Regions from separate parts of the Pantoea sp. CCBC3-3-1 genome, predicted to be linked through region 2. Evidence: predicted binding sites of a transcription regulator. Region 2 holds the regulator's gene; each other region holds the start of a gene.
What was found. Region 2 encodes Fur, which represses iron uptake genes when iron is present. Its sites were predicted from a motif close to ATAATAATGAGAACNACTATCAA; they were not measured.
Positions count from the first base shown of each region.

Region 1 (3,282 bases), 460 kb from region 2:
TCATACAGCGCCAGCGAGTAGAGATCGGCACTGCCCGGCGGCTGATATTTCAACCCGGCTTCATACTGCTCGGCCGTCGTGGGTTTCAGCAGGTTCTGATCGGCACCGGAAAGCGACTGCGGCGTAATCGCCTGACTGTAGCTGACATAAGGAGAGAGGCCGTTGTCGAAAGCATAAAGCAGCGCCGCGCGTCCGCTAACGTGATCGTCCTGACGGCGGTATTTTGTATTGGCTGAGTTATCTTTCGTCTGCGACACGATGCGATCGTAGCGGCCTGAGACATCCAGATGCCATTTTTGCCAGATCATCTCATCCTGTAAGTAAACACCCGTCTGATAATAGCGTCGTTGCGAATCTGAGAACGGATTACTGACAGCCGGCCCAACGGCCTCGCCGGTTAGCGCATTCAGCTGATTCGCATAGCCGCTGGCATCGCTCAGCGTGTTTTTGTATTGATGATATTCTGCGCCCAGCACGACGGTATGCGTCACGTCGCCCGTAGCGAAATCGGCTTCCAGCTGATTATCCAGCGCAAACGCATCGAGAGAAGAACGTGAGCCGGAGTAATAACGGTTAAGCAGATCGGGGTTCGCGCTATCCCAACCGATTTGGTAAACCTGATCGAGATCGACGTTCGAATGGGTATAACTGGCATTAGAGCGGAAGGCCCAGGTGTCATTAAAGCGGTGGGCAAATTCCAGACTGTAGAGCTGTTCGTGACGTTTAAACCGATCCAGCGAACTGTCACCGTCGTAAAAACCGTTGCTCAGCTTGCGGCCGTTGTGTTCAGTGATGCTGCCGTCACCCGGCACCGCACCATGGTAGCCGCCAGAGGGATCTTTCTGTAAATAGGCGCGTAACAACAGCGAGGTATCTTCATCCGGCTGCCAGAGCAGGGAGGGTGAAAGGGCATATTTTTCTTCACGCGTATGATCGTACTGCGTATCGCTGTTGCGGGTAATACCCGTCAGGCGGAATGCCCACTGGTCGTTAATCGCATTGGTGTAGTCAAAGCCGGTGCTGTTGCTGTTATTGGTTCCGGTCGAAGCGCGGAAATGACCTTCCTGACTAAATTGCGGTCGTTTCGAACTCTCCATTACCAGACCGCCAGGCACTGTCTGACCATACAGCGCCGAAGAGGGGCCTTTGATGACGTCGATGCGTTCAAGGAACCAGGGATCGACCTGCAACACGTTATAACTGCCGGGGTCGCTCATCAGACGCAAACCGTCTAAAAAAATGTTGTCGACGTCGCCACCATGAAAACCGCGTAATGACACCGTATCGTAACGCGTTGCCGCACCCGCGAAGTTAGTAAATGCACCTGCCGTATAATTCAGCGCCTGATTCACATCCATAGCGCCCTGGTCTTCCATTTGCTGACGAGTCACCACGGAAACGGACTGGGCGGTTGTAATCAATGGGCGATCGGTTTTCATCGCGCCCTGGCTGGTTTTGGCGGTATAGCCGAGGGTGGGCGTTGTGGCGGTTTCAGTTGGTTCGGCAGTCACCACCAGGGTTTGAGCCGCAAAAGCAGGTGAAGCCAGCGCGAGGGTACAGAGGAGGACGGAACGCTTTTGAGTAAAAGACATTCTCATTATTTTTCCCTTCAGAGTGCGGATAAATAAAACCCGTCTACGCCAGATTACCGCGCAGTAACGGAAATGTAAGGATTATGATAATCGCAATGAGAATTATTATCTTTTCTTGCAAGGCAGGCAATCGGTGATTTTTCCGATAATTTCCGGCCGAAGAAGGGAAACGCGTTTTCAGGCGGCGCTGAGCCGCCTGAAAAGGGTTATTGACCTTTAGGGATATCGCCCACGTTATTGCAGACCACCCCTTTCGGACAGTAGAGATCCATCAGTTTTAGCGTAACGCCATTGGTCCAGCCAAAGCCGTCCTGCAACGGATATTCGCCGCCGCCACCGCCGCCCAGACCTTTACCTTCCACCACGTATTTCTCTACCAGCTTGTGTTCCTTGTCATAAGTCTGCTGCACATTTTGCAGAAAACGCATGCCAATATCTTTTGCCAGCGCCTGTTTGCCGTAATGATTCAAACCTTCAACTGCCGCCCATTGCAGCGGCGCCCAGCCGTTCGGTGCATCCCATTGCTGACCATTATTGATATTGGTCGTCACCAGGCCACCTTCTTTCACCAGATGGGTCTGTACCGCGGTTGCGGTGCGGTTAGCCTGATCCTCGGTGGCAACCTGAAGATAGAGCGGGAACAACGTGGCTGCCGTCAGCTGAGAGCGCAGGGTCGCTTTCTGCCAGTCATAGTCTGCATACCAACCCTGTTTATCGTCCCAAAAATAGCGGTTGATCGCCTGCTGACGCTTGCTGGCCCGCTCATCAAACTGTTTTGCGGCATCACTATGCTTAGCAACGGTATTGGCGTGTGCCAGCGTCTTTTCCAGATGGAACATCAGGGCGTTCAAATCCACCGGCAGGATCCGCGTGGTGTGTATAGATGAAATATCGTCCGGTTTGGTAAACCAGCGGGAGCTGAAGTCCCAACCGGAAGCTGCGCCAGCACGCAAATCACGATACAGTTCAGCTTTATTTCGCCCGGAGGCTTTGTCCGCTGTAGCAATATCATCCATATAAGATTCGGTACGCGGTACGTCACGCGCATCCCAGTAACGGTTCAGCAACGTGCCATCTTTCAGTTTTACCAGTCGCTTACTGGCCTGACCGTTCGTAACCTTATCCGCATCGGCCATCCAGTAGTCGTACTCTTTCTGCAACTGCGGCAAATATTTGCTGTAGACGCTCTCTCCCTGATGCTGTGCCAGCAGATCAACCATCAAGCTGAAAAAGGGCGGCTGGGAGCGGCTGAGGTAATAGCTGCGGTTGCCGTTAGGAATATGGCCATATTTATCGAGAAGGGACGCAAAATTGTCCACCATATCCTGCACGCGGTCCCAGTGGCCGCTTTCAGCCAGGCCTAACATGGTGAAATAGCTGTCCCAGTAATAGATTTCCCGAAAACGACCGCCGGGTACTACGTAGGGTTTGGGCAACGGCAGCAGGGAATCCCACTGGTTAGCCTGAGTCGCCGAGCGGGTCAGCACCGGCCACAGGCCATCAATATGCTCACGCAGGCTCTGACCGGCAGGCGGCACGTAGGTTTCACCTGCCACCGGCAGCGAAAAATTAGCATTTACAAAATGATGCAGATCGAAGTTGCGCTGCTTCCGTTGCATCTGCCAGTCGGCAAGGATCGAGCTCGGATTAAATTTTGGTACAGCATCCGCGAAGGTTTTTTGGTCAGGGT
Region 1 covers NZ_CP034363.1:1,859,550-1,862,831, forward strand. The annotation lists gene EHV07_RS08900 (TonB-dependent siderophore receptor) at 1-1,598, opposite strand, end outside; gene treA (alpha,alpha-trehalase TreA) at 1,799-3,282, opposite strand, start outside.
Region 1: a site for Fur is predicted at 1,682-1,704, ahead of EHV07_RS08900 (TonB-dependent siderophore receptor). Genes of this name have one in related genera too.

Region 2 (3,282 bases):
ATCATTGCCGTTAACACAAGCAGGCTAGCCGCCTCCATTATAAGTTTTAAGAGGTTATTAACATCATGGCAATCGTAGGCATTTTCTTTGGCAGCGATACGGGCAATACGGAAAACATTGCAAAAATGATCCAGAAGCAGCTCGGTAAAGAGGTTGCGGAAGTTCATGATATCGCTAAAAGCAGCAAAGAAGACCTTGAAGCCTTTGATATTTTACTGCTGGGCATCCCAACCTGGTATTACGGCGAAGCCCAGTGTGACTGGGACGATTTCTTCCCTACGCTGGAAGAGATCGACTTCAACGGTAAGCTGGTTGCGCTGTTTGGTTGTGGCGATCAGGAAGACTACGCAGAATACTTCTGCGATGCGATGGGCACTATCCGCGATATCATCGAGCCTAACGGCGCGGTCATCGTCGGTCACTGGCCAACCGAAGGATATCATTTTGAAGCCTCTAAAGGGCTGGCGGATGACAATCACTTCCTCGGCCTCGCCATCGATGAAGATCGTCAGCCGGAGTTGACCAACGAACGTACCGAAAAGTGGGTCAAACAGATTTATGAAGAACTCCAGCTGAAAGAGATTCTTGAGGCATAAGGAAAGGGCCTGATGTGCGAGCTATCTCACATCGGGTCACTGTTTTTTCCTATAGAAGTAATAGGTACATATTTGTAACTTTCATCTGCAAAACTGTAGAATAACGCCATCGGTCACCCAGCTCATCAATATGCCTTACGCCCTGGCGGCGGCAGCGATGAGGCAGCGCGAAATGTTAACTCAGCGAAAATGGGTACTTGCTTTCCCGGACGTAACGACTTTTCATCCTTACTTCCCTCAACGGTTGCGCAATCCCGCTGTGGTTTCTATTTCGAAGCATCAGTTCTATAATGAGACGCTCAGCTTTTGCGTCGACCGATGCTCAGGGCTTTTCAGCCACTTAGTGACTAGCAAAGTAACAGGACAATATCCGCATGACTGACAATAACACCGCATTAAAGAAGGCCGGCCTGAAAGTCACGCTTCCCCGACTGAAAATTCTGGAAGTGCTTCAGGAACCAGAGAGCCATCACGTCAGTGCGGAAGATTTATATAAACGCCTGATCGATATGGGCGAAGAAATTGGTCTGGCGACGGTTTACCGCGTTCTGAACCAGTTTGACGACGCGGGTATCGTGACCCGTCATAATTTTGAAGGCGGTAAATCTGTTTTCGAACTGACGCAGCAGCATCATCACGATCATCTTATCTGCCTGGACTGCGGTAAAGTGATCGAGTTCAGCGATGAATCAATCGAAACCCGTCAGCGTGATATCGCCGAACGTCACGGCATCAAGCTCAGCAACCATAGCCTCTATTTGTATGGTCACTGCGCAACCGGCGACTGCCGCGAAGACGAATCACTGCACGATAAGTAAGCTGTGCAAGTAAAGAACCGGTGAAATTCACCGGTTTTTTTTCGTCTGCTGTTCAGATTTTGTAAATCAGTTTGTCAGCGTTTCACTCCGGCTAAAGCGCTTGCCGTCGCTGCTGACCGCTCTCACCATCGCCTTCCCCTTCACCTCAGGTTGCGCGGCCTGGTCATAGCGCTGCCAGCTTTTTCCCTCGTCAAGCGAGTAGTCGATAGCAATCCCTGGCAATGCGATGTTGGCTTCCAGCTTGCCAGCAACGATGCGTGCGCCCGGCACCGGCAGACGGTAGTGAATACCTGATTTATCCAGTTTTGCCAGCTCACGCTGCCCCAACAGATTAGCAAATCGCTGCCAGTCTTTTCGCTGCGCCTGGTGGTCAACATGCGCTGTTTCCCCACCGATATATTCTCTGCCCGGCTGATAATCCTGCTCCCATGCAGCCCGATGCCAGGCCCGCTCGGCAACCGAAACAACGCGAGGAAAGATCATATATTCCATCTGATCGTCGGTCCGCACGGTTTCGCTCCACAGCTGGGCGGATAAGCCATAAGCGCCCGGCCAGGCTTTATCCGATTTCGCGGAAAAAGGTTTGCCGTCGCGGTCTACGGAGGTTTCTGCGTTTTGTGGCAGGTTATTCGGCGCAAAGCTGAACATTTTACGCTCATCGCTAAAGCGCGTTCCCCAGTAGTAACCGCGCTCCAGCGGATTCACCTCATACGGAAAATCCATATAGACATAGTCCGGGTTAGAGACAATGACCTGATAACCTTTGTTCGCCCAGTCATTGGCTGAATCAAAGCCGCCCCAGTACAGCGTATCCCAGAAGTTAACCGCAACGTGCTCCGTGGCAAAGGCCTGAGAACTTTCGGCATCCTTCAGGCCATCCTGCCACGCCTGCATTCTGCCAATGCCGTGCTGTTTCACCTGCTGACTGACCTGTCGCGCAAAGTAGCTGGGCAAATGTTCCATGTCCTCGACTTTGCCATCTTTGATCATGGCCTGACAGACCTGTGATTTCGCCCACGGCTTATCCTCTTTACTCATGTCGAGCAGGCCGGTTCCCGCAACAGGTTTATTTATATCGGAATAGCCGGTGCCGAAACGAATATTTTTGGCCTCGTCACCGCCAAAGTGCCAGGTGTTGATCGGCTGCCCGGCTTCACGATGCATCGCCTGGATTTCACTGATGACTTTATCGGTGAAGCGCAGGGACGAAGCCAGGCAAGGATTAAGATAGCTGGTACGATCGTAGAGCTGTACTGAAGTCGTATTCGAATTATCGGTCGGATCGACCAGACGATACTGGGAGGCTTCAGCGGTTTTCCCTTGTGCCATTAGCCTGTTATAACGTGCCTCCATTGAGATGACGGCTGCGCGCGCGTGCGCAGGCATGTCGATTTCCGGGATCACTTCAATGCCACGCGCCGCCGCATATTTCACTATCGCGATATAATCCTGACGGCTGAAATAGCCGCTACCGTTGTTATCACTTTCCGGCCCTGAACCCAGCTGCGGCAGTAAACAGCGTTGCTCGCTGAGATCGTGACAGCGTTTACTGCCTACCTCGGTCAGTTCCGGCAAGCCGGGGATCTCAATTCTCCAGCCTTCATCATCACTAAGATGGAAATGGAACACGTTGATTTTCCAGGCCGCCAGCTGGTCTAACATGCGCATTATCGCGGCTTTGCTGTGAAAGTTACGAGCCACATCCAGGAAAACGCCACGATACGCAAAGCGTGGGGCGTCACTGGCTTGCAAAGTGGCGATTTTCGCACTGCCGTCGGCAGGAAGCAGCGAGAGGATTGACTGCAAACCATAAAACACGCCGCTCTGATCGTAACCGACCACTTCCGCTTTTTCTTTGCCGATGGTCA
Region 2 covers NZ_CP034363.1:1,402,224-1,405,505, reverse strand. The annotation lists gene fldA (flavodoxin FldA) at 66-596, shown strand; gene fur (ferric iron uptake transcriptional regulator) at 971-1,414, shown strand; gene EHV07_RS06670 (beta-N-acetylhexosaminidase) at 1,481-3,282, opposite strand, start outside.

Region 3 (3,282 bases), 2.2 Mb from region 2:
GCGAAACGGCGGTGGGCGTCATCAGAAAAATCACGCTGCCGGACGGTTTTGTTCGGGAGCGTCTGGTAAAGCTGGACGTTGATAACCACGAACTGCATTACGCCATCGTCGACGGCATTATGCCGGTGACGGACTACGTGGCAGTTGTCAAGCTGACCCAAAAAGAGGACGGCACCACGTTGGCAGAATGGTGGGCGGATTTTAATGTGACGGAAGGGCAGGATTTGCAGGAAGTGGCGCAGAATGTCAGTGAAGGTGTGTTTGCCACCTGTTTACAGCATATTGCGCAGCACGTTGCCTGACCAACCGGGAGAACGACGTGACAAGAGCTTATCGCATTCAGCGCTACTTACCTCATTATCAGGCTGGCGTGGTTGGGGTTATTTTGCCGATTCAGAATAATGAGTTTGGTATTGCGATAACCGCCGAACAGCAGCCGGATCTTGGCGATATCGAGAATTTTTATCAGCAGGGCGAGGGGGATTTCTGGCTGGCGCTGGCAGATGATGAGGTGGTGGGCTGTATTGGCCTGAAGGATATCGGCAATGGCGAGGCGGCATTACGCAAAATGTTTGTTGCCGAGGCCTGGCGAGGCAGGGAGCAAGGCGTTGCAAATGCGTTACTGAATACGCTGCTTGAGCACGCACGTCAACGGCAGCTACAGGCTGTCTGGCTGGGAACGACCTCCAGGTTTCTGGCGGCCCATCGCTTTTATGAGAAAAATGGTTTTCATGAAGTGAGCGACGCGCTATTACCGTCGTCGTTTCCGCGAATGCAGGTCGACAGCAAGTTTTACCGTATTAACGTGTAAAAAAAGGGGCGAAGATATCGCCCCCGATCGATTACGCCTGCGGGTGTCCGGCATTGCTCATCGTCATCAAATCTTTATCGACAAAGAACAGGCCTTTGCCGCTGGTGCCCACCAGCGCCAGCTTATCCAGTACGGATTTAAACAGCTTCTCTTCTTCATGCTGCTCGGCAACATACCATTGCAGGAAGTTAAAGGTGGAATAGTCCTGAGTGGTCATCGCCGCATGTGCCAGCTCGTTAATTTTTGCCGTAATCAGCTGCTCGTGCTCATAGGCCTGCTCCAGCACTTCGTTCAGGGAGTTGAAGATAACCGGCGGTGCAGCAATCGAGCCCAGCACCGGCATGGCACCGGTATCGCTCAGATAGTTGAACAGGCGCTGCATATGCTGCATCTCTTCTACCGAATGCTCACGCAGGAAAGCGGCAGCACCTTCAAAACCTTTGTCGGCGGCCCAGGCACTCATTTGCAAATAAAGGTTTGCGGAATAAAATTCCAGATTTAACTGATCGTTCAGCTTGGCGGTCATATCGGCAGTCAGCATAGCGGCTCCAGGGATTAGCAGGCAAAAGAGTAATAATTGCCCGCATTATGCATAAAAAATGGCGAAATAAAAACCTTGTTAATCGTTTATTTACATTAATAATAAATATTTTAACTCGATGATAGATAAGTGATAATTATTATCGATTGCGTTGTTTGTTAAATGGTTTTGATAACCATTATTATTCCTGTTTCTGGCAGGGAACGGGATGCTTTTTGACAGGGTTAATTTATTTTTACCCGTGCGCATCAGCGATTAAATAGCCGTGATACATTTTTCAGAAATAAAATCAGAAACTAATTGCGCAATATTATCTGGGTAAATCGTTTCTTCACTGCATCGTAATTGCTCACCTGTCCACCACTCGCTCTGGTCAATCACGCGGCGTTCATTGTCACTCCAGCCAGCAAAATCGATTTCATGGTCGCTAACCTCGATCGCATAAAAGCGTTCATCGGCTAACACTTCGCTGCCGTCAGGCAGGCGCATCGGGAAAGTCCTTTCCGCGATACAGACGCCGGGATCTTCCCTGACTATCCCGGTTTCTTCCCGCAGCTCGCGGCAGGCTGCTTGCTCCCAGGACTCGCCTGCCTCAACTCCACCGCCTGGTGTTGCCCAATAGCTTTGTCCTGCGAGGGCGTCATCATGGTGGCTGAAATGAAACAGTAAAATACGCCGTTGGCGATCAACAAGTAGCAGGCGAGCAGAAGGACGTTTTTTCATTGAAAAACTCCAGATTTCAGCGGGTGGGGAAAATGATAAAGGATTTCTGGAATGAATAAAATCAGGAGGACATCCACACTTTATTTTTTGACTAAAAAATGCCAAAAAAATAGATTGCGGATGTTTTTAGGTTAATAAACAGAAGGGAGGTATCAATAAAAAAATCCAGAGAATTTATGGTTAAAATAAATAATGAGACGCCCGTTTTTTCTTCAACTGGATGATTTAATGATAATTAAAAATAAATAACATAGATTTTAAAATTCAATCAAATTTTTAATTTCAACCCCTAAACCTGAGGCGATCAATGCGATCACTTCAAGAGTGGGATTACGTAAACCCCTTTCAATTCCACTAACATAGGTACGATCCAGTCCACATTTAAGTGCAAAAGCTTCTTGTGACAAGCCTGCCTGCAGTCTGAGTAATTTAACTCTTGTTCCAAAAAGAACTTTGATGGTTGTTTGCTTTTCCATCTCATTAGCATTGCGCTTTGCGGACTAATAGTCCACGGACTATCAACCACATTTGTTAAATAGCGTGCTATGCTGTGTGACTCATAGTCCACAATTTAAAAGTTGTTAATAATTCAGGCGGGGGTAATGATGAATAAAAAAGATTGGCATCCTGCAGATATAATTGCGGCGTTAAAAAAACAGGGGACGAATTTGTCAGCATTGTCACGTGAATCGGGTCTGGCCTCTTCAACGTTAGCTAACGCACTACGGCGTCCCTGGCCAAAAGGAGAACAGCTTATTGCTGAAGCGCTCAATGAAAAGCCAGAGCGGATCTGGCCCACGCGTTACGGAAAATAATCCCGGCACGGTGGCCGGGAAAGATTAACAACTCAGAAGGTTTCCCAGCTACCTTCACTGGCCACCGCTTTGCGTGGCGTCTGAGGCTTTTTCACCGGCGCAAAGCTACCGTGCTGGCCCGTTTTGAAAACGGCAACGGCCTGTGCCAGGCGGCTGGCCTGATCCTCCAGCGAAGCGGACGCGGCAGCGGATTGCTGAACCAGCGAGGCATTCTGCTGGGTAACGCGATCCATTTCCGTCACGGCCTGGCCAATCTGATCGATTCCCCGGCTTTGCTCATCAGAAGCGGAAGAAATTTCAGCCATGATATCGGTGACGCGAATCACCGCACTGACGATATCGTGCATCGTTTCACCCGCAAGCATTACCTGCTGGGAACCCGCGTCTACCCG
Region 3 covers NZ_CP034363.1:4,198,075-4,201,356, reverse strand. The annotation lists gene EHV07_RS19635 (SRPBCC family protein) at 1-302, shown strand, start outside; gene EHV07_RS19630 (GNAT family N-acetyltransferase) at 320-811, shown strand; gene ftnA (non-heme ferritin) at 843-1,352, opposite strand; gene EHV07_RS19620 (NUDIX hydrolase) at 1,608-2,075, opposite strand; gene EHV07_RS19615 (helix-turn-helix domain-containing protein) at 2,333-2,551, opposite strand; gene EHV07_RS19610 (helix-turn-helix transcriptional regulator) at 2,681-2,890, shown strand; gene EHV07_RS19605 (methyl-accepting chemotaxis protein) at 2,923-3,282, opposite strand, start outside.
Region 3: a site for Fur is predicted at 1,515-1,537, ahead of ftnA (non-heme ferritin). Genes of this name have one in related genera too.